DNA from 3 places in the Streptomyces sp. SYSU D01066-1 genome. Region 2 is predicted to be linked to each of the others. Evidence: riboswitches for the same ligand, from Rfam matches in the RefSeq annotation. Region 2 holds a riboswitch; each other region holds the start of a gene.
What was found. A riboswitch is a leader RNA that binds a small molecule or an ion and turns the genes downstream of it on or off. The one in region 2 is predicted to bind cyclic di-AMP.
Positions count from the first base shown of each region.

Region 1: linked by a shared signal. The riboswitch ahead of ACY1JF_RS00650 (transglycosylase SLT domain-containing protein) and the one ahead of ACY1JF_RS01670 (C40 family peptidase) in region 2 are both predicted to bind cyclic di-AMP.
Region 3: linked by a shared signal. The riboswitch ahead of ACY1JF_RS16630 (M23 family metallopeptidase) and the one ahead of ACY1JF_RS01670 (C40 family peptidase) in region 2 are both predicted to bind cyclic di-AMP.

Region 1 covers NZ_JBUDHV010000001.1:136,353-144,265, reverse strand. Annotated here, with positions in the region: gene ACY1JF_RS00670 (ABC transporter permease) at 1-827, opposite strand, end outside; gene ACY1JF_RS00665 (ABC transporter ATP-binding protein) at 814-1,746, opposite strand; gene ACY1JF_RS00660 (LolA family protein) at 1,891-3,150, opposite strand; gene ACY1JF_RS00655 (polyprenyl synthetase family protein) at 3,382-4,392, opposite strand; cyclic di-AMP (ydaO/yuaA leader) riboswitch at 5,336-5,524, shown strand; gene ACY1JF_RS00650 (transglycosylase SLT domain-containing protein) at 5,529-6,050, shown strand; gene ACY1JF_RS00645 (HAD family hydrolase) at 6,076-6,879, opposite strand; gene ACY1JF_RS00640 (GNAT family N-acetyltransferase) at 7,110-7,913, shown strand, end outside.
Region 2 covers NZ_JBUDHV010000001.1:340,889-348,801, reverse strand. Annotated here, with positions in the region: gene ACY1JF_RS01685 (esterase/lipase family protein) at 1-61, shown strand, start outside; gene ACY1JF_RS01680 (M23 family metallopeptidase) at 329-1,978, shown strand; gene pcrA (DNA helicase PcrA) at 2,154-4,685, opposite strand; cyclic di-AMP (ydaO/yuaA leader) riboswitch at 4,917-5,091, shown strand; gene ACY1JF_RS01670 (C40 family peptidase) at 5,100-6,281, shown strand; gene ACY1JF_RS01665 (hypothetical protein) at 6,364-6,717, opposite strand; gene ACY1JF_RS01660 (LuxR C-terminal-related transcriptional regulator) at 7,185-7,904, opposite strand; gene ACY1JF_RS01655 (ATP-binding protein) at 7,901-7,913, opposite strand, start outside.
Region 3 covers NZ_JBUDHV010000015.1:27,913-35,825, forward strand. Annotated here, with positions in the region: gene ACY1JF_RS16615 (DNA gyrase/topoisomerase IV subunit A) at 1-1,525, opposite strand, end outside; gene ACY1JF_RS16620 (M16 family metallopeptidase) at 2,160-3,521, shown strand; gene ACY1JF_RS16625 (M16 family metallopeptidase) at 3,518-4,906, shown strand; cyclic di-AMP (ydaO/yuaA leader) riboswitch at 5,109-5,269, shown strand; gene ACY1JF_RS16630 (M23 family metallopeptidase) at 5,282-6,046, shown strand; gene ACY1JF_RS16635 (GntR family transcriptional regulator) at 6,240-6,935, shown strand; gene ACY1JF_RS16640 (HPr family phosphocarrier protein) at 7,125-7,406, opposite strand; gene ACY1JF_RS16645 (bifunctional acetate--CoA ligase family protein/GNAT family N-acetyltransferase) at 7,525-7,913, shown strand, end outside.

The sequences.
Region 1 (7,913 bases), 200 kb from region 2:
GCGGCCAGCTGCGGGATCTGGTCGAGGATCTGAACGGTGATCAGCAGCCCGACGGTCGCCGCCATCGCCGCGACGCCGCTGCCGGTCAGCGTCGAGACGAACAGGCCGAGCGCGGCCACGCCGACCAGCGAGGCGGCGACGGCCAGGGCGATCAGCAGGGCCCGGCCGAGGCCCTCGGCGAGGGAGATCCGCGTTCCGGAGATGGTCGTCACGTCCCCGAGCGGGAACAGCAGGGCACCGACCGCGAGCGCCGAGACGGCGACCACCAGCGTGGCGGCCAGGCAGAAGACCAGCACGGTCGCGTACTTGGTGAGCAGCAGGCGGGTGCGGCCGGCCGGGGCGACCAGCAGGTAGCGCAGGGTGCCGGCGCTCGCCTCGCCCGCGATCGCGTCGCCGGCGACGACGCCGACCGCCATCGGCAGGAAGAAGGGCAGGGTGGCGGCGAGCGCGGTGAAGACCAGGAACAGTCCGTTGTGGGTGACCTGCGAGATGAACGCCGGCCCCGCGCCGCCCCCGCCGCCGGCCGCGCCGCCCTCGTCGCCCGTCTCGATCCTCACGGCGATGCCGACCAGCACCGGCACGGCGGCCAGCACCGCCAGCAGGGCGAGGGTGCGCCAGCGCCGGAAGGTGATCAGCACCTCGCTGCGCAGCAGTCCGAGGCTCCACAGGACGCGCGGCGAGGGCACCGTCGGTGAGACGGCCGCTGGGCCGGCCGGTGTGGCCGTCGGTGCGTCCGCCGGGGGGCCGGCGGGTGCGTCCGCCGGGGAGCCGGCGGGTGCGTCCGCCGGGGGGTCGGCCGGTGTGGCGCTCGTCTCAGCCCGCGACATCGAAACCCTCCCCGGTCAGTGCCACGAACGCGTCCTCCAGGGAGGCGCGCTCCAGTCCGAAGCCGCGCACCCGGACCCCGGCAGCCACCAGCGCGGCGTTCACCTCGGCCAGGTCGCGCTCCGGCGGCTCCGCCGTCACCCGGTCCTCGGCGACCACCACGTCGGCGGCCCCCTGTTCCTTCAGTACCCGGGCCGCGTCCGCCGCGTCCGGCGTGGTCACCACCAGCCGCCCGCGCGCCCCGGCCGCCAGGTCGGCGACCGGCCCCTGGGTGAGCAGACGGCCCCGGTTCATCACGGCGACGTGCGTGCAGACCTGTTCGATCTCGTCCAGCAGGTGGGAGGAGAGGAAGACGGTCGTGCCGTCCGAGGCCAGTTCGCGCACGAGGACGCGGATCTCCCGCATGCCCTGCGGGTCCAGCCCGTTGGTGGGCTCGTCCAGGACGAGCAGACGGCGCGGCTGGAGCAGCGCCGCGGCGATGCCGAGCCGCTGCTTCATGCCCAGCGAGTACGCCTTGGCCTTCTTGCCGGCGGCGGCCGTGAGGCCGACCCGGTCCAGCGCCACCGCCACCCGCTCGCGCCGGGTGCGCGGATCGGCGGCCGGGTCGGCGGCGTCGTAGCGCAGCAGGTTGTCGCGGCCGGAGAGGAAGCCGTACAGGGCCGGGCCCTCGATGAGGGCACCGACCAGGGGCAGTACGGCGCGGGCGGCGCGCGGCATGGGCCGGCCGAGGACCCGGGCGGTGCCCGAGGTGGGTTCGATCAGGCCCATCAGCATGCGGATGGTGGTGGTCTTGCCGGAGCCGTTGGGGCCGAGGAAGCCGAAGACGCTGCCCGTCGGGACGGTCAGGTCCAGGCCGTCCACGGCGGGCCGGCCGCCGCGGTAGCGCTTGGTGAGCCCGCGGGTGGCGATGACGGCGTCCATCGGCTCCCTCACTTCGTCCACGGCTGTGCACCACTCCTCAGGACCCCGGCTCCTCAGCCACTCAGGCCCCTCACAGGCCCCTCCGCGCCTCAGGACGCTCACAGGCCCCTCAGCGTCTCAAGCCCCTCGGCCCCCCTCAGGCGCTCACCGGCCCGCGTCGGCCGCCTCGACCAGCGCGTCCTTGGTGACGGCGCCCACGTAGACCGTGCCGTCGTCGGTGATCAGGGCGTTGACCAGACGGGTGCTGAACACCGTGCCCGAGCCGAACCCGCCCTTGACCTGGTCGCCGAGCGAGTCCAGGAAGCCGCCGAGGTCGCCGCCGGCGTCACCGGTGGGCAGGCCGCCCCGGGCGCCGGTGTCGAAGGTGGCGATCGCGTTCCAGCCCTCGCCGATGACCTTCAGGCCGTCGAGGCCTCCGGCGAGGCCCTCCTCGGACTTCCACTCCTTGCCGGAACCGGAACCGGACCCGGCGGCTCCGGAACCAGACCCGGACCCGGAGGCCGGCGCCTCCTCGATCGCGTCGCCCTCCGTGACCTTCGCGCCCTCGGGCGGCGTGAAGTCGAACGTCGACGCGGCCGGCTCGGCGAAGCTGACCCTGGTGAAGCCGGCGTCCACGACCGCCGAGCCGCCGCCCGCGGGGCTGAGCGTGAACTTCAGCGGCACCCCCGTCTTTGCGTCCACGGCCACGCTGATCGAGCCGACCGTGGAACCCTCCTGCTTCGGCTCGATCACCAGGCGGTACGCGTCCCGGCCGGCCACCTGCGCGGTGCCGTCGACGGTCACGGAGGTGGTGTCGTCGACCGCCTTCAGGACCTGCGCGGCCATGTCGCCGGGGGTGGCCGGCAGCTCCTCGCGCCGTTGGCCGGTCCCGGCCCGGTCGCCGGTGACGGTGGAGTGGTAGACCTCGCCGGACTTGCTGTCGTAGCCCCAGACGTCCTCGCCGTCGTGGATCAGGCTGTACTCGGCCGCGTCCTGGAGCAGCGACACCTTCTGCCGGTCGGGACCGTCCACCGCGACGCGCAGGGTGTGGGTGCCGGAGGCCAGCTCGGTCAGCTTCGTGGCCGGGTCGGCGGAAGAACCGCCGTCCGCGGACCCGGAGGCCGGGCCCGCGCCGTTCAGCAGGCCGCTCTCCAGACCCCCGAGGTCCGGCAGGCCGAGGTCGGTGCTGATCTTCACCGTGCCGGACAACCGCTGCGCGTCCGACGCGGCCACCTTCTCCAGGAGTCGCTGCGCCGTGATGTCGGGAAGGTCGGGGTCCCCGGAGTCGGCGAGCGCGGGGACCAGCCCGATCGTCGCCGCCGCGACGCCCACCACCGTGACCGGGACGACGTACCGCGTGGCCCTGCGCCGTCCCGTCCCGCGCTCCTCGGTCTCGGATCCGGATCCGGATTCGTACGGTGTCATGTGCCCTACCTCCGTCGTAGGCGGCGGCTGTCCGCGGCCTCGCACCAGTCCACCCTGAGCCGCCATTCTCACCCGAATCGGTGAGGATGTGTTGTTTTCCGTGATGACCATCTGACCAAATCGGCCATCGGGAAGCGTCAGACCGCAGGCTCAACTCCGCCTACTGCCGCGGGATGACACGCGTACGCGGAGGGCTCCCCCAGCCGTAGGGGAAGCGGAGTCCGGAGGGGCTCAGCCGGCCCGGTGCACCACCGCGTCGCACAGCTCCACCAGCGCGGTCTTCGCCTCGCACGCGCGCAGCGGGGCCAGGGCCGCGCGGGCCTCCTCGGCGTGGCGGACGGTGTCCCGCCGAGCCTGCTCCAGGGCCGGGTGGGCGCGCAGCAGGCGCAGCGCCTCGGCGTGCCGGGCGTCGTCGGTCAGGTCGGAGGCGAGCAGCTCGCACAGGGCGAGGTCCTCGGCGAGCCCCAGCCGGGCGGCGCGCTCGCGCAGCCTCAGGACCGGGAGGGTGGCGATGCCCTCGCGCAGGTCGGTGCCGGGCGTCTTGCCGGACTCGGTGGAGTCGGAGGCGATGTCCAGCACGTCGTCGGCGAGCTGGAAGGCGACGCCGAGCCGCTCGCCGTACTGGGTGAGGACGTCCACGGCCCTCTCGTCGGCGCCGGACATCATCGCGCCGAACCGGCAGGCGACCGCCACCAGCGAGCCGGTCTTGCCGCCCAGCACGTCCAGGTAGTGGTCGACCGGGTCCCGGCCGTCCTGCGGGCCCGCGGTCTCCAGGATCTGGCCGGTGACCAGCCGCTCGAACGCCAGGGCCTGTACCCGGACCGCCTCCGGACCGAGGTCGGCGAGGATCTGCGAGGCCCGGGCGAAGAGGAAGTCGCCGGTCAGCACCGCGACGGAGTTGTCCCAGCGGGTGTTGGCGCTGGGCACCCCGCGCCGTACCGCGGCCTCGTCCATCACGTCGTCGTGGTACAGCGTGGCGAGGTGGGTCAGCTCCACGACCACGGCCGAGGGCACCACCCCGGGGGCGTAGGGGTCACCGAACTGGGCCGCGAGCATCACCAGCAGCGGCCGGAACCGCTTGCCGCCCGCCCGCACCAGATGCTGGGCGGCCTCCGTGATGAAGGGCACCTCGCTCTTGGTTGCCTCCAGCAGTCCTTCCTCGACTGCCGCCATTCCGGCCTGGACATCGGCTTCCAGAGCCTGGTCCCGCACGCTCAGCCCGAACGGCCCGACGACGGTCACGAGGGGTCTCCTGTCTGCTGGTGTCTACTCGCGGCTACACGGCTGGTCGATAGGTCGCTGCCATCACTCAAGTCAGCGTATCCGGTCACGTTTCGATCACCGATAGCGCCCACCGTTGCAGGACGGCCGGTATCAGATCATGAACTGCATGTTCTTGATCAGGTGATATGAGTGGACATAGATCGACTTCATGGAGCGTTCGGGACGCGCCGGTGCCGCGATTCCGCCCGCACCCCTCGGGGACCCACCGAGCCTTTGGGAACCCCCGAAGCTCCTTGAGGATCCCCGAAGCTCCTTGAGGGCCCCCGAAGACCTTTGGGAACCCCTGATCCCAAGAGGCCGCCCGAAAGGCTCCCCGGGCCCCAGCGGCGCCCCGTCAGGCTCCCCGGAGCCCCGCACCCCACCAGACCCCGACATCCCGCCGGCCCCAGCCCCCGTCACAGTCCCCGGGGTCCCAGAGGACCCCGCCGGGCCCCGGCGCCGATCCGCAAGACCCCGTCGAGGGTCCGCCGGGAGCCCATCGAAGATCCCACCACTCCCCCCGACACCGCGCGCCCCGGGAACGTCACCCATTCGATCCACGGACCCCCGTCCCCGCCCCCGGGCGGGCCAGGGGCGGGCCCGGGGGCACTCGCGCCGACGACCCCAGCCGCCCTCGGTCAATAAAAACCGAGTTGGCGCTATTGCCTGATTTACCCCACTTGCCGGCGCCAGTGAGTTGACTCACGCCGCCGCCCGGCCGCGCGCGGCTGCCCGCACGCCCCGCATCCCTTTGCGCCACAAGCCAGTTGACCCTTGGCACCCGCAAAGGATCAAGTACCCCAAATGCCCCAGAACAAGATCAATATGCACGTCAGGTGATTCCCGCACTTGTTCCGGACATGTGCTGTCGCATACGTTCCCGGCCTGTCGAGCGGACGCCGAATCCTGCCACCGCCCGACGCACACCCATCCGACTCATTCACGGCAGGAGCGGGGGACCCAGGTAGGTCGCCGCGCCGGTCACCGGACGTCACCCGACGTCACCGGAGGACCGGAGCGGCTCGGGGTGAAGCCGGGCCCGACAGGGCACGGCCGGGCACCTCCCCGCCCGAACCCGACAGCTCACCTCGCAGGCGTATGGAGAGGAACGCACCATGCCCGCCAAGGCCCTCCGGCACGCCGCCGGCGCCAGCCGCCTCGTCCGCAAGCTCGCCCTCGCCGGTGCCGGCGCCGCCGTGCTGGCGCTGCCGATCGCCGGCGCCGCCGGCGCGTCCGCCGCCCCGGCCGCCACCCCCGCCGTCGCCGACTCGGCCACGGCGACCACCACGGCCGCCCTGACCGCGGCCAGCGGCTACAGCAACACCCTCGACGGCTGGATCCGCCAGTCGCTCGACATCATGGCCGAGAAGGGCATCCCGGGCACGTACGACGGCATCTACCGCAACATCATGCGGGAGTCGTCCGGCAACCAGTTCGCCATCAACAACTGGGACATCAACGCCATCAACGGCACCCCGTCCAAGGGCCTGCTCCAGGTGATCAAGCCGACGTTCGACGCCTACCACGTCGAAGGCACCTCCTGGGACATGTACGACCCGGTCGCCAACATCACCGCCGCCTGCAACTACGCGGCCGCCCGGTACGGCTCCATGGACAACGTCTACAGCGCCTACTGAGCCCCGCCGGGGCCCGGAACACGCCTCAGCTGAACAGCCGTTCGAGGACGACGGCCACGCCGTCGTCCTCGTTCGACAGGGTGATCTCGTCGGCCACCGCCCGCAGTTCCGGATGGGCGCCGGCCATGGCGACGCCGTGGGCCGCCCACCGGAACATCGGGATGTCGTTGGGCATGTCCCCGAAGGCGACCGTCCGCCGCGGGCTCAGCCCCAGCTGCTCCGCCGCCAGCTCCAGACCGGTCGCCTTGGTCACGCCGTACGGCTGGAGCTCGACCGTCCCCGGCCCCGACATCGTGACCGTCGCCAGCGACCCGACCACCGCGCGGGCCGTCGCCGCCAGCTCGTCGTCGGACAGGCGGGGGTGGCGCAGCAGCACCTTGCTGATGGGCTCCGCCCACAGGTCGTCGCGCCGGCCGACCCGCACCGCGGGCAGCGTGGGGTGCGGCATCAGGTACCCGGGCTCGATCAGCGTGAGCCCCTCCACCCCGTCCTGGTCGACGGCGGCGTACACCTCCCCCACCTCGGCCTCGATCTTGCCGAGCGCGGTCTCGGCCAGCTCCCGGTCCAGGGTGACCGACCACAGCAGCCGGTCCGCGGCGGCGTCGTACACCTGCGCGCCCTGGCCGCACACCGCGAGCCCCCCGCAGCCGAGGCCGCCGAGGAGCGCGCGCACTCTCGGCGCCGGACGCCCCGTCACCACCAGGTGGTGCGCGCCGGCCCCGGTCACCCGTGCGAGCGCGGCGAGCGACCGCTCGGAGACGGTGTCGTCGCCGCGCAGCAGCGTTCCGTCCAGATCGGTGGCGACGAGGGCGTATGCGGTGGGGTCCATGATCAGAGAATACGGACACCGCGCGCCCTCGACTCACCGTCGTCGGGCGCGCGCACTCGACGCCGATGTCCGGAACCTGACGCATCACCGGCTAAAGGCGGTTGAAGCGCTGTGCACCGGTTGGCAGCAACATGCTCCGCTCTCTACCGCTCCGAGGGACCCCAGGGGTACTTTCCTTCTGTCCAGGGGGACTTGATCGGGGGGTCGGGTTGAGCAGCGGACGCATTCGTGTGCTGAGGCCGGAGGAACTGGGCGAGGGGGAACGGGAGCACTGGCGGGAGCTGCGCGCCAAGTCGCACGCCCCCCGCAACCCCTTCATGGAACCGGAGTTCACCCAGGCCGTGGGCCAAGTCCGCCCGACGGCGCGGGTGGCGGTGGTGTACGAGGGCGGCGAGAGCGCCGGTTTCCTGCCGTACGAGCGCGGACCGCTGGGGCAGGGACGCGCCATCGGTCTGGGGGTGTCGGACTGTCAAGGGGCGGTATGGCGCCAGGGGCCGCTCCCCGACACCCGGCGGCTGCTGCGCGCCTGCGCGCTGTCGAGCTTCGCCTTCGACAACCTGGAGGCGGGCCAGGGGCTGTTCACGCCGTACGCCGCCGCGCGGTACGCCTCGCACGTCATCGACGTCGCGAACGGCTACGAGGCGTACGAGACCGCGCTGCGCTCCCGGTCGCCGAAGTTCCTCAAGACCACCCTGGCCAAGGAGCGCAGGCTCGGCCGCCAGGTCGGGGACGTGCGGTTCGTGTTCGACGAGCGGGAACCGGCCGCGCTGCGCGCGCTCATGGCGTGGAAGTCGGCGCAGTACCGCAGGACCGGGCGCCGCGACCGGTTCGCGCGGCGGTGGATCACCGGACTCGTCGGCCGGCTCGCCGCCACCCGCGCCCCGGAGTGCACCGGCACGCTCTCCGTCCTCTACGCCGGCGGCCGGCCGGTCGCCGCCCACTTCGGGCTGCGCTCCTCGACCGTCCTGGCCTGCTGGTTCCCGGCGTACGACATGGCCGCCGCGAAGTACTCGCCGGGGCTGGTACTGCATCTG
Region 2 (7,913 bases):
CCCCGGCGCCCCCGACGATCCGGCCGGTTCCGCCGGCCCCACGGGGCTCACCGTCGCCTGACGGCCGTCCGGCGGACCCGCATCCGCCGGTCACCGCGTCCGCCGACCACCGCGTCCACCGGACGCGGAAGCGGGATCACTCACGACCGACCTATCGAACAACTCTCGAACACAAGGCCAAACCCGCGCCCGCAGTCCGCCGAATCACAACCGATTGCCCGTTTCCTGCGCGAGTGAAACCTGAGGAAGATTGTCGCGCCCGTGTACCGCCGGGTACAGTCGCCGCACTGCTCTGGCAGCCCCTGTTGTCGAGGCGAAAGAGAAGTTGGTGAACGACCGTCACCCGTCGGGGACCCCCACCGCCCCGGCCGCGGCTTCCGAAGCCGCCTCGGCGCACTACGCGTCGTACGGCATCCAGGAAGCCCAGTACGGCGACCTCACCACGTACGACGGCTACGACACCACCGGTTTTGCGGCGGACCCGCTCTTCGGCGGTCTCCCGGGCCAGAACGCCGGCGGATACGAGACCGCTCCGTACGCCGCGGCCACCACTGCCACGGCCACCGCCGCGACCGCGTACGACACGACCGGCGCGTACGACACCACCCAGTGGACCGGCGGCCACCAGACGCTGGACACCGGCGGGCACCAGCTCCTGGACACCGGCGGCCACCAGACCCTGAACTACGACGCGTACGCCGCTCAGCATCACGCCGCGTACGACACCGGGGCCTTCGACACCACCACCTGGGCGGACGGCTATCAGCCCCTGCCCGCCGTGCCGCCCCAGGCGGGGGCCCCGGACACGAGCGGCCAGTGGGACAGCGCCGCCTGGCTCCAGCCCGACCAGCTCGACCAGTACGGCGCACCGGCCTCCGCCCCGGCCCCGGCGGACCCCGCCGACCAGACCCAGCAGTGGGACTGGGGCACGCAGGCCTTCGACACCGGCGCGTACGACGCGACCCAGTGGAACACCGACGGCACACCCGTGAACGACGGGACCGCTCAGGACGACCCGCAGGGCGATCCGCACGGCGTGTCACACGGTGACCCGCACGGCGACCCGCGCGGCACCCCCCACGACGCCCTGCCGGACGACGGCCTCGCCGCCACCGGGGAACTCCCCGCCGTCACGCCGCTGCTGGAGGAGCAGGAGGGGAGCGCACCGGCCACGGACGTTCCGCAGGCGCCCGCCACCGGCACCCGCGCCGCCGCCCGTGCCGCCGCCCGGGGCGCGTCCCGTTCACGCCGCCGCCAGCCCGCCAAGCGTTCCGCGCTGCTGACCATCGCCGTGCCCTCGGCCTGTGTGATGGGCGTGGCCGGTATCGCCGCCGCCTCCGTCGACGGCCTGCACGGCGACGGCGGCAAGGAGAACACGGCGTCGGCGTCAGACACCCCGGCGGTGGAACCGTCCGCCGCCAACAACAAGCTCGACACCCAGCTCGCCAGCCTCTCGGCCGGTGCCGACGACTTCGCCGACCGGGCCAGCCGGACCCAGGAGCGCATCGACCTCGAGGCCGAGCAGGAGGCGGAGAAGAAGCGCGCGGCGCAGGAAGCGGCGCGCAAGGAGCGGCTGCGCCCCAAGTTCGCGCTCCCGGTGGCGCAGCACGGGCTCAGCGCCTACTACGGCCAGTCCGGCATCAACTGGATGTCCGTCCACTCCGGCATCGACTTCCCCGTCTCGTACGGCACGACGGTGATGGCCGTGACCGACGGCACGGTCCGCACGCAGTACAACACCGCGTACGGGAACATGATGATCGTGACGGCGAAGGACGGTACGGAGACGTGGTACTGCCACCTCTCCAGTTACCAGGTCTCCTCCGGTACCACGGTCAAGGCCGGCGACCCGATCGCGTACTCCGGCAACACGGGCAACTCCACCGGCCCGCACCTGCACTTCGAGGTGCGCCCCTCCGGCGGCGCGGCGATCGACCCGCTGGCGTGGCTGCGCAGCCACGGCCTCGACCCGACGTAGCACATCCGACACCGGCCCCACCGGCGTACGACACCCGACGCGCGAACCACCCGCCGCAGACCCCCCGCCGTCCGAACCACCCGCCGCGGAACCCCCGGCGCGGGACACGCGCCGCAGCCCCCGGCGCGGGACGCCCGAGCCCCGGCCCCCGAAAGGGCCCGGCCTCAGCGTTCCGTCAGAGCTTCTCCACCGGCGCGTACCGCAGCAGCAGCCGCTTCGGTTTGGCGTCGCCGAAGTCGATCGTCGCCTCGGCGTTGCCTCCCGTGCCCTTCACCGCCACCACGGTCCCGAGCCCGAACTGGTCGTGCGTGACCCGGTCGCCGACCGCCAGCGACACCGCCGGCTGCTCACCGGTGCGGCGCGTGGCGAACCCGGACCCGCCGGACGCCGACGACCGCGACCGGGACGACGACAGTGAGGCCGCCACCCCGGAGACCGGCCCCGCGGACGGAGCGGAGGTGCTCGCGCCCGTCCGCTTCCACGCCAGGTGGGCGGCCGGGATCTCCTCCAGGAACCGCGAGGGCGGGTTGTACGACGGCTGCCCCCAGGCGCTGCGCAGCGTCGACCGGGTCAGGTACAGCCGCTCACGCGCGCGCGTGATGCCGACGTACGCCAGCCGCCGTTCCTCCTCCAGCTCCTTGGTCTGGCCGAGGGCGCGCAGGTGCGGGAAGACGCCGTCCTCCATGCCGGTCAGGAAGACCACCGGGAACTCCAGGCCCTTGGCGGTGTGCAGCGTCATCAGCGTGACGACGCCGTCGCCGTCCTCCTCGTCGGGGATCTGGTCGGAGTCGGCGACCAGGGCGACCCGCTCCAGGAAGTCGGCGAGGGTGGCGGACCCGGCCCGCTCGCCCTCTCCCTCCGCCTCCGCGCGCTCCTGTTCGAACTCCAGGGCGACGGCGGCGAGTTCCTGGAGGTTCTCGATGCGGGTCTCGTCCTGCGGGTCGGTGGAGGCCTGCAACTCGGCCAGGTAGCCGGTGCGTTCCAGTATCGCCTCCAGCACGGTGGCCGGTCCGGCACCGGACTCGGCGATCGTACGGAGGTCCTCCATCAGTGTGTTGAAGCGCTTGACGGCGTTCGTGGAGCGCGCGGCCATGCCGTACGCCTCGTCGACGCGCCGCAGCGCCTGCGGGAAGCTGATCTTCTCGCGCTGGGCCAGGGCGTCGATCATCGCCTCGGCGCGGTCGCCGATGCCCCGCTTGGGCACGTTGAGGATGCGCCGCAGCGGCACCGAGTCCTCCGGGTTGGCGAGGACCCGCAGGTAGGCCAGGACGTCCCGGACCTCCTTGCGCTCGTAGAAGCGGACGCCTCCGACGACCTTGTAGGGCAGGCCGGTGCGGATGAAGACCTCTTCGAAGACACGGGACTGGGCGTTGGTGCGGTAGAAGACGGCGACGTCACCGGCCTTGGCCTCACCCGCGTCGGTGAGCCGGTCGATCTCGTCGGCGACGAACTGGGCCTCGTCGTGCTCGGTGTCGGCGACGTACCCGGTGATCCGCTCGCCCGCGCCCGCGTTGGTCCACAGGTTCTTCGGCCGGCGCGACTCGTTGCGCTCGATGACCGCGTTGGCGGCGCTCAGGATGGTCTGCGTGGAGCGGTAGTTCTGCTCCAGGAGGATCGTGGTCGCGTCCGGGTAGTCCTCCTCGAACTGGAGGATGTTGCGGATGGTCGCGCCGCGGAAGGCGTAGATCGACTGGTCGGCGTCGCCCACGACGCACAGCTCGGCGGGCGGGACACCGCCCTCGCCCGGCGGGACGCCCTCGCCGTGGTCGCCGGTGCCGACCAGCTCGCGCACCAGGGCGTACTGGGCGTGGTTGGTGTCCTGGTACTCGTCCACCAGGACGTGCCGGAAGCGCCGGCGGTAGTGCTCGGCGACGTCCGGGAAGGCGCGGAGCAGGTTGACCGTCGTCATGATCAGGTCGTCGAAGTCGAGGGCGTTGGCCTCGCGCAGCCGGGCCTGGTACATCGCGTACGCCTGGGCGAGGGTCTGCTCGAAACCTCCCCCGGACTCCGTCTGGGAGGTGCCCCCAGCGACCCGGGCGGCGAAGTCCTCCTCGTCGATCAGCTCGTTCTTCAGGTTGGAGATCTTCGCGCTGAAGGACTTCGGCGGGAAGCGCTTGGGATCGAGGTCCAGGTCACGGCAGACCAGCGCCATCAGCCGCTTGGAGTCGGCGGCGTCGTAGATCGAGAACGACGAGGTGAAACCGAGCTTCTTCGACTCCCTCCGCAGGATGCGTACGCACGCGCTGTGGAAGGTCATGACCCACATGGCGTTCGCCCGCGGGCCGACGAGCTGCTCGACGCGCTCCTTCATCTCACCGGCGGCCTTGTTGGTGAAGGTGATCGCGAGGATCTGGCCGGGGTGGACACCGCGCGCGCCGAGCAGGTGGGCGATGCGGTGGGTGAGGACGCGGGTCTTGCCGGAACCGGCGCCGGCCACGATGAGCAGCGGGGAGCCGGCGTGGACGACCGCGGCGCGCTGGTTCTCGTTCAGCCCGTCCAGGAGCGCGGCGGGGTCCAGCACCGGGCGCGGGGCGCCGTCCCGGTAGTAGGGGTCCCGCTCCGGCGGCACGTCGAACTTCCCGGCGAACAGATCGTCCGGGATCGGCTCCGGCACGTGCTCGTCCTCGGGCGGTGGCGGGGGTTCCTCCTCGTGGCCGCGGGGGGCCTGGAGGTTCGCCAGGAAGCTGTCGTCAAAGAGGCTGCTCATCGCTCTACGAGTCTAGGGCGCCCCACCGACAACCGGGCGCCCCCCGGGAAACCCGGCCGGACCCGGACCGCCGGACACGCTCCCGCCACCGCACGTCACCCACCGTGAGGACCGTTCCCTAGGTCACGAAAATGTATCGGGCATATCACCCTTCAACCTTCACAGGGGCCGCATGAGTTGGCTACGGTGCGGACGGGCCGCTCGACCCCCACCGGCGAACGTCGCCGGGCCGCGCGGCCTCCGCCGAATCCGGCGTGCCCACGCGGCGCCCGGAACCGGGGACCCACCGTGACACTGGGGTGAATCGGTTCACAGCCCTCCCCCGGGCCCGAACCGTAGGGCAGCCTTCCGTACCACCCCCGCCCGAACCCGACAGCTAACCCGGTAGGCGGAGCACGGAAGGAGTCGCCTCCCTTGGCGTCGCACCGCAAGTCGCGTCCCGCCGGAACGCGCATGGCAGGCATACGGACCCCCGTCCTGGCCACGGCCGCGCTCACCTCCGTGGCCCTGCTCCCCCAGACGGCCACCGCGGCCCCCGCCGACGACCGGCCGAGCCTGGAAGAGGTCCAGAAGAAGGTCGACGACCTCTACCGCCAGGCCGGGTCGGCCACCGAGAAGTACAACGCGGCCAAGGAGAAGACCGCGAAGCAGCGGGAGCAGGTCGACACCCTCCTGGACGACGTCGCCGAGCGCACCCAGGAGCTCAACGACGCGCGCGAGGAACTGGGCTCCTTCGCCGCCGCCCAGTACCGCACCGGCACGGCCGTCTCCGACACCGCGACCCTGCTGCTCGCGGACTCCCCGCAGGACTACTTCGACCAGAACCAGCTGATGGACCGGCTCACCGGCCGGCAGAAGCGGCTGGTCGACGACTACGTCGCCCAGCAGGCGGAGACGATGGAGAAGCGCCAGGAGGCCACCGAGAGCCTCCAGACGCTCACCACGTCGCAGAAGGACCTGAAGGCGGCCAAGGCCGCCGTCCAGACGAAGCTCGCCTCCGCGCGTGAGCTGCTGGCCGACCTGACCGCCCAGGAGAAGGCGCGGCTCGCCGCGATCGAGAGGGAGAAGCAGCAGGAGGCGGCCCGCAAGGCCGATGAGCTGGCCCGGCAGCAGGCCGAGGAGCGGCAGCGCCAGGAGGAGGCCGCGAAGACCGCCGCCGAGCAGGAGAGCGGCTCCTCGGGATCGGCGGGGACGACGGGATCGACGGGGACGACGTCCGCGACCGACTCCTCGTACACCACCAAGGCCGAGAAGGCCCTGGCCTTCGCCCGCGCCCAGATCGGCAAACCGTACGTCTGGGGCGCCACCGGCCCCGACTCCTACGACTGCTCCGGCCTCACCCAGGCCGCCTGGAAGGACGCGGGCGTCGACCTGCCCCGTACCACCTACGACCAGGTCAACGCCGGAACGACGGTGTCGATCTCCGCGGCGCAACCAGGTGACCTGGTCTTCTTCTACGACGACATCTCGCACGTCGGCATCTACATCGGCAACGGCATGATGATCCACGCGCCGAAGCCGGGCGCGTACGTCCGCGAGGAGTCCGTCTACTACGACGGCGAGTCGTCGATCTACAGCGTGGTGCGCCCGGCCTGAGCGGTTCCGCTCCGCCCGGCCTGAGCGGGTTCCGCTCCCCGGCTCCGGTCCCCGGCGCCGGCCGTGTCCACGCGGCCGGCGCTCAGGTCCACAGCACCGCGATGAAGACGTTCACCATGGTCAGCGCGCCGACCAGCCCGAACAGGCCCTTCTCCGCCTTCTCCTCGTCCCGCTTCACGTAGACGAGGCCGAGGATCACGACCAGCACGGCCAGCTTCACGCCGATCTTGATGTTGTTGACGGACTGCCCGTCGGCCTGGTTCAGCCCGACCAGGATCACCCCCGTGACCAGCATGGTCAGCGCGCCGTGCAGCATCGCCGGACCGAAGCGGGCCGTGCCCTCGCCCATCGCCTTCATCTGGGTGAGGAAGCCGCCGAGCAGTGCCGCGATGCCGATGATGTGCAGACCGACGAAGAGGTGGATGAGTACGTCCATGAGCCCGGAGCCTAATGAAGGGCACGGACCCGGCTCACCACCAGCCCCCGGGCGCTCTCCGGCATCATGCTCCGCACGGCCGCCGGGCCCCGATTCCGCACCTCGGGTGGGACGGGACCGGCCGTGCCGCGCCGAGCCCGACCGGCACCTGGACTCGGCCACGCGGATCGAGCGGGCGGGCGGATGATCCACGCCCCGAACCCGTCGGCCCCGGTCCGGGCGGCTCCGGTGGACGAGACGCCGTCCACCGGAGCCACCCGGTTGGTGTCAAGCACCTCGGACTCCGGTGACGCGGAACGGCGTTCGTTCCGGAAGCCGGGAAGGAAGACGAGAAGGAAAACGGGGAACTGCAGCTACCCCGTCGCCCCTGCGACGCCGGCCGGCCCCGGCGAAACCATCGGGCGCGAGCCGCGTCAGACAAGACCCCAGGGCGAGCCGCGTCAGACAAGTCCCCGGCGCGAGCCGCGTCAGACGAGGCGCCGCGCGGTGGCCCACCGTGTCAGCTCGTGCCGGTTGGACAGCTGGAGTTTGCGCAGGACCGCCGAGACGTGGGACTCGACCGTCTTGACGGAGATGAACAGTTGCTTGGCGATCTCCTTGTACGCGTAGCCGCGGGCGATGAGGCGCAGCACCTCGCGTTCCCGCTGGGTGAGACGGTCGAGGTCCTCGTCGACCGGCGGGGCGTCGGTGGAGGCGAAGGCGTCGAGGACGAAGCCGGCCAGGCGGGGCGAGAAGACGGCGTCGCCCTCCTGGACCCGGAAGACGGAGTCGACGAGGTCGGCGCCGGTGATCGTCTTGGTCACATAGCCCCGCGCACCGCCGCGGATCACGCCGATCACGTCCTCCGCCGCGTCCGACACGGACAGGGCGAGGAAGCGCACGGGCCGCTCGGCGCCGGTCATCAACGGAGCGCAGCGACGCAGGACTTCGACACCCCCGCCGCCCGGGAGGTGGACGTCGAGCAGGACGACCTCGGGCCGGGTCGCGGTGATGACCGTGACGGCCTGGTCGACGTCGGCGGCCTCACCGACCACCTCGACCCCGGTCTGCTCGGTCCGGCCGATCTCGGCCTGCACACCCGTACGGAACATGCGGTGGTCGTCGACGAGGACCACGCGTACGTGCCGCTCGGCCGCACCGCCGGCCGACTCGGCTGATCCCGCGTTCGCTTCGGTCGGGTCACTCATGACGTCTTC
Region 3 (7,913 bases), on a different contig from region 2:
CGGCCACGGGGGTGGCCGCCGACTCCAGCAGCACGGTCCGGCGGTCGGTGCCGAACTTCTTGGCCACCGCGGCCAGTTCCGCCGAGACCAGCTTGCGCAGCTCCTGGTCGGAGTCGAGGATGCGGGTCAGCTCCTCGATCTCCGCGGTGAGCCGGTCCTTCTCGGCCTCCAGCTCCACGCGGTCGAACTTGGTGAGCCGGCGCAGCGGCGTGTCCAGGATGTACTGGGTCTGTACGTCGCTCAGCCCGAAGCGCTCGATCAGGCGCTCCTTGGCCTGCGCGCTGTTCTCGCTGGAGCGGATGAGACGGATGACCTCGTCGATGTCGATCAGCGCGGTGAGCAGGCCCTCGACCAGGTGCAGCCGGTCGCGGCGCTTGCCGCGGCGGAACTCGCTGCGCCGCCGTACGACGTCGAAGCGGTGGTCGAGATAGACCTCCAGCAGCTCCTTCAGGCCCAGGGTGAGGGGCTGGCCGTCCACCAGGGCGACGTTGTTGATGCCGAAGGACTCCTCCATCGGCGTCAGCTTGTAGAGCTGCTCCAGGACGGCCTCCGGCACGAAGCCGTTCTTGATCTCGATGACCAGGCGCAGTCCGTGCTCGCGGTCGGTGAGGTCCTTGACGTCCGCGATGCCCTGGAGCTTCTTCGCGCCGACCAGGTCCTTGATCTTGGCGATCACCTTCTCCGGGCCGACCGAGAACGGCAGCTCGGTGACGACGAGGCCCTTGCGGCGGGCCGTCACCGTCTCCACGGTCACCGTCGCGCGGATCTTGAACGTGCCGCGGCCCGACGCGTACGCGTCCCGGACACCCGGCAGTCCGACGATCACACCGCCCGTGGGCAGGTCGGGACCGGGGACGTGCTTCATCAGGGCTTCGAGATCGGCGTTCGGGTACCTGATGAGGTGCCGGGCGGCGGCGATGACCTCGCGCAGGTTGTGCGGCGGCATGTTGGTGGCCATGCCGACGGCGATGCCCGAGGCACCGTTGACCAGCAGGTTGGGGAAGGCGGCGGGCAGCGCCTGCGGCTCCTGCTCCTGGCCGTCGTAGTTGGGGGCGAAGTCGACGGTGTCCTCGTCGATCGACTCCGTCATCAGCCCGGCCGCCTCGGCCATCCGGCACTCGGTGTACCGCATGGCGGCGGGCGGGTCGTCGTTGCCCAGCGAGCCGAAGTTGCCGTGGCCGTCGACCAGGGGGACGCGCATCGAGAACGGCTGGGCCATGCGGACCAGGGCGTCGTAGATCGACGCGTCGCCGTGCGGGTGCAGCTTGCCCATCACCTCGCCGACGACGCGGGCGCACTTCACGTACCCGCGCTCGGGCCTGAGGCCCATCTCGTTCATCTGGTAGACGATGCGGCGGTGCACCGGCTTGAGTCCGTCGCGTGCGTCCGGCAGGGCACGGGAGTAGATGACCGAGTACGCGTACTCAAGGAATGAGCCCTGCATCTCGTCGACGACGTCGATGTCGAGGATCTTCTCCTCGTACGGGTCGTCGGGCGGCGGGGTCTTCGTACTACGGCGGGCCATCGCTGCCGGCTCCTCGCTGAAGCGTGAACGGTGATCTGACGCGGTCCATTGTGGACCGAGGCACTGACAGCGACCGACCAGGACCCGTCGCGGGCGCCCGGCCCGGTGCTGTCCCGCAGGGTACGCCCTCACCTTTGCGGCCTCACGCGCACGCCCGGGCCCGCCGTCGGCGGCGCCCGCCGGGCAGCCTCGGAGCGATCTGCCGGCCCCGACGCGCGTCACCACGAGCACCGGCCGGTTCCCGCTGAGGCGCGCGCCGGGGCGCTCGCCCGCTCGCGGCCTCCGTCCCGTGCCCCTGCCTGCCCGCGCCCTCCCCTTGGTGCGTGCCCGCACCCGCGCCCGCACCGCCCGCGACCCCCCGCCGCCGCGCCCGCGCCGCCCGCACCGCCCGCGACCCCTCACCGCCGCGCCCGCGCCGCCCGCACCGCCCGCGACCCCTCACCGCCGTGCCCGCGACCCCTCACCGCCGTGCCCGCGGAGCTGCTCGCTCTCGGCGTACGGGAGGCGGGAACTTCTCCAGTGGTCCGCGCGCTTGCATACAGTGGCAGGACCGATAGGAATTCCGCAGTTCCGGCCCGTGACGCGGTCGGCACCGGTGATTCCGTCCAAGGTTTCCGCGATCGAAGGGACGTACATGCCCATGGGTCACACGGCCACAGCCGAGGCAGGCTCCGGCGGGCTGACAGCGACCGAGCACCGCCTGGCCAACGGCCTGCGCGTGGTGCTCTCCGAGGACCACCTGACCCCGGTCGCGGCGGTGTGCCTCTGGTACGACGTCGGCTCGCGCCACGAGGTCAAGGGCCGTACCGGTCTGGCTCACCTTTTCGAGCACCTGATGTTCCAGGGCTCCGCCCAGGTCAAGGGCAACGGTCACTTCGAACTGGTGCAGGGCGCCGGCGGCTCCCTCAACGGCACCACCAGCTTCGAGCGCACCAACTACTTCGAGACCATGCCCGCCCACCAGCTGGAGCTCGCCCTCTGGCTGGAGGCCGACCGCATGGGCTCCCTGCTCGCCGCCCTCGACGACGAGTCGATGGAGAACCAGCGGGACGTCGTCAAGAACGAGCGCCGCCAGCGCTACGACAACGTGCCCTACGGCACGGCGTTCGAGAAGCTGACCGCCCTCGCCTACCCGGAGGGCCACCCCTACCACCACACCCCGATCGGCTCCATGGCCGACCTGGACGCGGCCACCCTGGAGGACGCCCGCGCGTTCTTCCGCACCTACTACGCGCCGAACAACGCGGTGCTGTCCGTGGTCGGCGACATCGACCCCGAGCAGACGCTCGCCTGGATCGAGAAGTACTTCGGCTCCATCGCCTCCCACGACGGCAAGCCCGCCCCCCGGGACGGCTCGCTGCCCGAGGTCATGGGCGGGCAGCTGCGCGAGGTCGTCGAGGAGGAGGTCCCGGCCCGCGCCCTGATGGCCGCCTACCGCCTGCCGCACGACGGCACGCGCGCGTGCGACGCCGCCGACCTGGCCCTCACCGTCCTCGGCGGCGGCGAGTCCTCCCGCCTCTACAACCGCCTCGTACGGCGCGACCGTACGGCCGTCGCGGCCGGCTTCGGTCTGCTGCGCCTGGCCGGAGCGCCCTCCCTGGGCTGGCTGGACGTGAAGACCTCCGGTGACGTCGAGGTGCCGGTCGTCGAAGCCGCCATCGACGAGGAGCTGGCCCGGTTCGCCGAGGAGGGGCCCACCGCCGAGGAGATGGAGCGGGCCCAGGCCCAGCTGGAGCGCGAGTGGCTGGACCGGCTCGGCACGGTCGCCGGCCGCGCCGACGAGCTGTGCCGCTACGCCGTCCTGTTCGGCGACCCGCAGCTCGCCCTGACCGCCGTACAGCGCGTCCTGGAGGTGACGGCGGAGGAGGTACAGGAGGTCGCCAAGGCCCGCCTGCGCCCCGACAACCGCGCGGTGCTCGTCTACGAGCCCACCGCCCCCGCAGCCGACGCCGACGCCGACGACGCCACCGACGAGAACGAGGAGGCGGCCAAGTGACCGAGCTCGCCACCATGGACTTCCACCCCCGGCCGCAGGCGGGCGAGCCCAAGCCCTGGGCCTTCCCCGCCCCCGAGCGCGGCACGCTCGGCAACGGCCTCACCGTCCTGCGGTGCGACCGCCCCGGCCAGCAGGTCGTCGCCGTCGAGCTGTTCCTGCGCGCCCCCCTGGACGCCGAGCCGGCCGGTCTCGACGGCGTCGCCACCATCATGGCCCGCGCCTTCTCCGAGGGCACCGACAAGCACTCCGCCGAGGAGTTCGCCGCCGAACTGGAGCGCTGCGGGGCCACCCTGGACGCGCACGCCGACCACCCCGGCGTCCGGCTCACCCTCGAAGTGCCCGCTTCCCGCCTCGCCAAGGCGCTCGGCCTGGTCGCCGACGCCCTGCGGGCCCCCGCGTTCGCCGACAGCGAGATCGAACGCCTGGTGCGCAACCGGCTCGACGAGATCCCGCACGAACTGGCCAACCCCTCGCGCCGGGCCGCCAAGGAGCTCTCCAGGGAGCTGTTCCCGGCGGACTCCCGGATGTCCCGTCCGCGCCAGGGCACCGAGGAGACGGTCGCCGGCATCGACTCCGCGGCCGTCCGCGCCTTCTACGAGAAGCACGTCCGCCCCGCCACCGCCACCGCCGTGGTCGTCGGTGACTTCACCGGCGTCGACCTCGGCGCGCTGCTCGACGACACCCTCGGCTCGTGGACGGGCTCGGCGGCCGAACCGCGGCCCGTGCCCCCGGTGACCGCCGACGACACCGGCCGCGTCGTCATCGTGGACCGCCCCGGCTCCGTCCAGACGCAGCTGCTGATCGGCCGTACCGGTCCCGACCGGCACGACAGCGTCTGGCCCGCCCAGGTGCTCGGCACGTACTGCCTGGGCGGCACCCTCACCTCCCGCCTGGACCGCGTCCTGCGCGAGGAGAAGGGCTACACCTACGGCGTCCGCGCCTTCGGCCAGGTCCTGCGGTCCGCGCCCGACGGCACGGGCGCCGCGATGCTCGCCATCAGCGGCTCCGTCGACACCCCCAACACCGGCCCGGCCCTCGACGACCTGTGGAAGGTGCTGCGCACGCTCGCCGAGGGCGGGCTCACCGACGCCGAACGGGACGTCGCCGTGCAGAACCTGGTGGGCGTGGCGCCGCTGAAGTACGAGACCGCGGCGGCCGTCGCGAGCACGCTGGCCGACCAGGTCGAGCAGTACCTGCCCGACGACTACCAGGCGACGCTGTACCAGCGGCTCGCCGAGACCGGCACGGTCGAGGCCACCGCGGCGGTCGTCAACGCCTTCCCGGTGGACCGTCTGGTGACCGTCCTGGTGGGTGACGCGGCGCGGATCAAGGAGCCCGTCGAGGCCCTCGGCATCGGCGAAGTCACCGTGGTGAGCGCCGAGTAGCGGCACGCGCGCGTGGGGCGGTTCCGGCGACCTTCGTGCCGCCGGAACCGCCCTGTGTCCGAATGGGGTGGATTGGTGCAGAGGTTGCCCGTCTGCCCTGTGGGATGGACAACAAAAACCGTGATGCGTTTGAGTCTTGAACCGACGCCCGCTTAGCGTCTCCCCGGCTGTCCGTCAGGCAGTGCGCCGCACCCGCGGCACCGGACAGTCATCGCCGAGTCCCCGTACGGCGCGAGCCAGGGGAGCCGGGGACCCACCAGTCCCTGGGGTGAATCGGACGCCCGCGCGCAGCGAGGGGGCCCGTAGGAGACCTTCCTGCTCCGAACCCGTCAGCTAACCCGGTAGGCGAGAGGGAAGGAAAGGACCAGCCTCTACATGGCGTTCACGCGCGCCACCGGCAAGCACCGCCGTCCCGGCCGGGTACACCGCACCACCGTCCGCGCGGCCGGGGTCGCGACCCTCACCACCACCGGCGTCATCGGCACCCTCACGGCCCCCGCGTTCGCCGCCGAGCCGTCCCCCCAGGACACCGGCCTCACCCCGGTCATCACCCTCGGCGACTCGGTGGCCGAGGAGGTCAGCGCCCAGGCCGCCGCCCAGCGGCAGGCCGCCGAGGACGCCGCCGCCCGGGAGCAGGCCGAGCGGGCCGCCCGCGAGCGGGCCGCCGAGGCCGCCGAGCAGGCCCGCGAGGACCAGGAGCGCGCCGCCCGCGAGGCCGAGCGCAAGCGCCTGAACACCTACGTGGCCCCCATCAGCGGCTCCTACGTGTCCACCGCGTACCGGGCCAGCAGCGGTCTGTGGTCCTCCGGCACGCACACCGGCATCGACTTCCACGCCGCGTCCGGCACCGCCGTCCGCGCGGTCGGCGCCGGCACGGTCGTCGAGGCCGGCTGGGGCGGCGCGTACGGCTACCAGGTCGTGATCAAGATGCACGACGGGACGTACACCCAGTACGGCCACCTGTCGTCCATCGGCGTCTCCGTCGGCGAGACGGTCACCCCCGGCCGGCGGATCGCCCTCTCCGGGGCGACCGGCAACGTCACCGGGGCGCACCTGCACTTCGAGGCCCGCACCGGGCCGGAGTACGGCTCGGACATCGACCCGGTGGCCTACCTCCGCTCCCACGGCGTCACCGTCTGACGCCCCGCGGCACGGCACACCCGAAAGCCCCGGCTCCCCGAGCCGGGGCTTTCGGACGTTAAAGGTGACCAAAAACAGACCAAAAACAGCCAGGGAAACCGCCCCCCCGTCGGAAAGCGCGGCGCATTGCAATAGAGTCACTGAACACGCGTCAATCGTCGACGTTTCACGGGGATTAAGGCGGAGGTCGGTCATGCGTATTCCGGCGCATTCGGTGTGCACGGCGATCCGGGACGACATCGTCGCCGGTGTCTACGAGCGCGGCAGCCGGCTCACCGAGGAACTCCTCGCCCGGCGCTACGGCGTCTCCCGCGTCCCCGTGCGCGAGGCCCTGCGGACCCTGGAGGCCGAGGGATTCGTGGTGACGCGGCGCCACGCGGGCGCGTGCGTGGCCGAACCCACCGAACAGGAGGCCGCCGACCTGCTGGAGATGCGGCTGCTCCTGGAGCCGCTCGGCGCCGCCCGGGCCGCCCAGCGGCGCACCGAGGCCCATTTGAAGGTGCTGCGCGGCCTGGTGCGGCTGGGCCAGGAGCGGGCCAGGCGGGGCAACAGCGACGACCTGCGCTCGCTGGACGGCTGGTTCCACGAGACGCTCGCCCAGGCCGCCGGCAGCGCGGCGATGACCTCGACGCTGACCCGGCTGCGGCACCGGATCGCCTGGATGTACACCGTGGAGGCGCCCGCCAGCCCGGTCGACACCTGGGCGGAGCACGGCGCGATCGTCGACGCCGTGGCCCGGGGCGACGGCGAACGCGCCCGGTCGCTCACCGCGCTGCACACCGAGCGGTCGACGGCCGCGCACCGCCTGCGCCCCGCCCCGGGCGCCGACCGCGCGGAGCGTGTGAGGAACTCGCAACGTGCCGTAAACATGCCGAGCCTGCGGTATTAACACGGACGCCGTATACAAAGAGGAGTTATTCAGCGGGGTATTTTTCTGCTGCCGTTTCATTACCGTCCCCGTGTCTTTTCCGCCGGGGAACGCGGCTGGTTCACGGTGCCCGGGTACCGGGTGCGGAAAACACGGAAGCCGTGCCGGCCCCGAAGGACCGGCACGGCTCGCCCCGGGGCGCGCGACGGCTCAGACGGTCTCCGGAAGCTCCTCGAGCCCCTCGGCGACCAGCTTGGCCAGGCGGTCCAGCGCGGCGTCCGCGCCCTCGGCGTCCGACGCGAGGACGACCTCTTCGCCGCCCTGGGCGCCCAGACCCAGAACGGCCAGCATGGAGGCGGCGTTGACGGGGTTGCCGCCGGCCTTGGCGATCGTCACCGGGACGCCGCTGGCCGTGGCGGCCCGGACGAAGATGGAGGCGGGGCGGGCGTGGAGGCCCTCGGCCCAGCCGACGTTGACGCGGCGCTCAGCCATGTGTTTCTGCCCTTCGGTCGTGCAGGCTTGTCTAGACCAGTCTTCCATACGGCGCTCCCGCCGGACGGCCCCCTTCGGCCCCGGGCCGCTGTCGTACCCGAGCCGTACGCTGGGCCCCATGCAGACCGCGTCGGACCGGCACGAGTACCCCGCCCACTGGGAGGCGGACGTGGTGCTGCGCGACGGCGGCACCGCCCGCGTGCGCCCCATCACCGCCGACGACGCCGAGCGCCTGGTCAGCTTCTACGAGCAGGTCTCGGACGAGTCCAAGTACTACCGCTTCTTCGCGCCCTACCCCCGGCTGTCCGCCAAGGACGTCCACCGCTTCACGCACCACGACTTCGTGGACCGGGTGGGACTCGCGGCCCTGGTGGGCGGCGAGTTCATCGCCACCGTACGCTACGACCGGATCGGCGCCGGCGGCACGCCCGCGCACGGGCCGGCCGACGAGGCGGAGGTCGCCTTCCTCGTCCAGGACGCCCACCAGGGACGCGGCGTGGCCTCCGC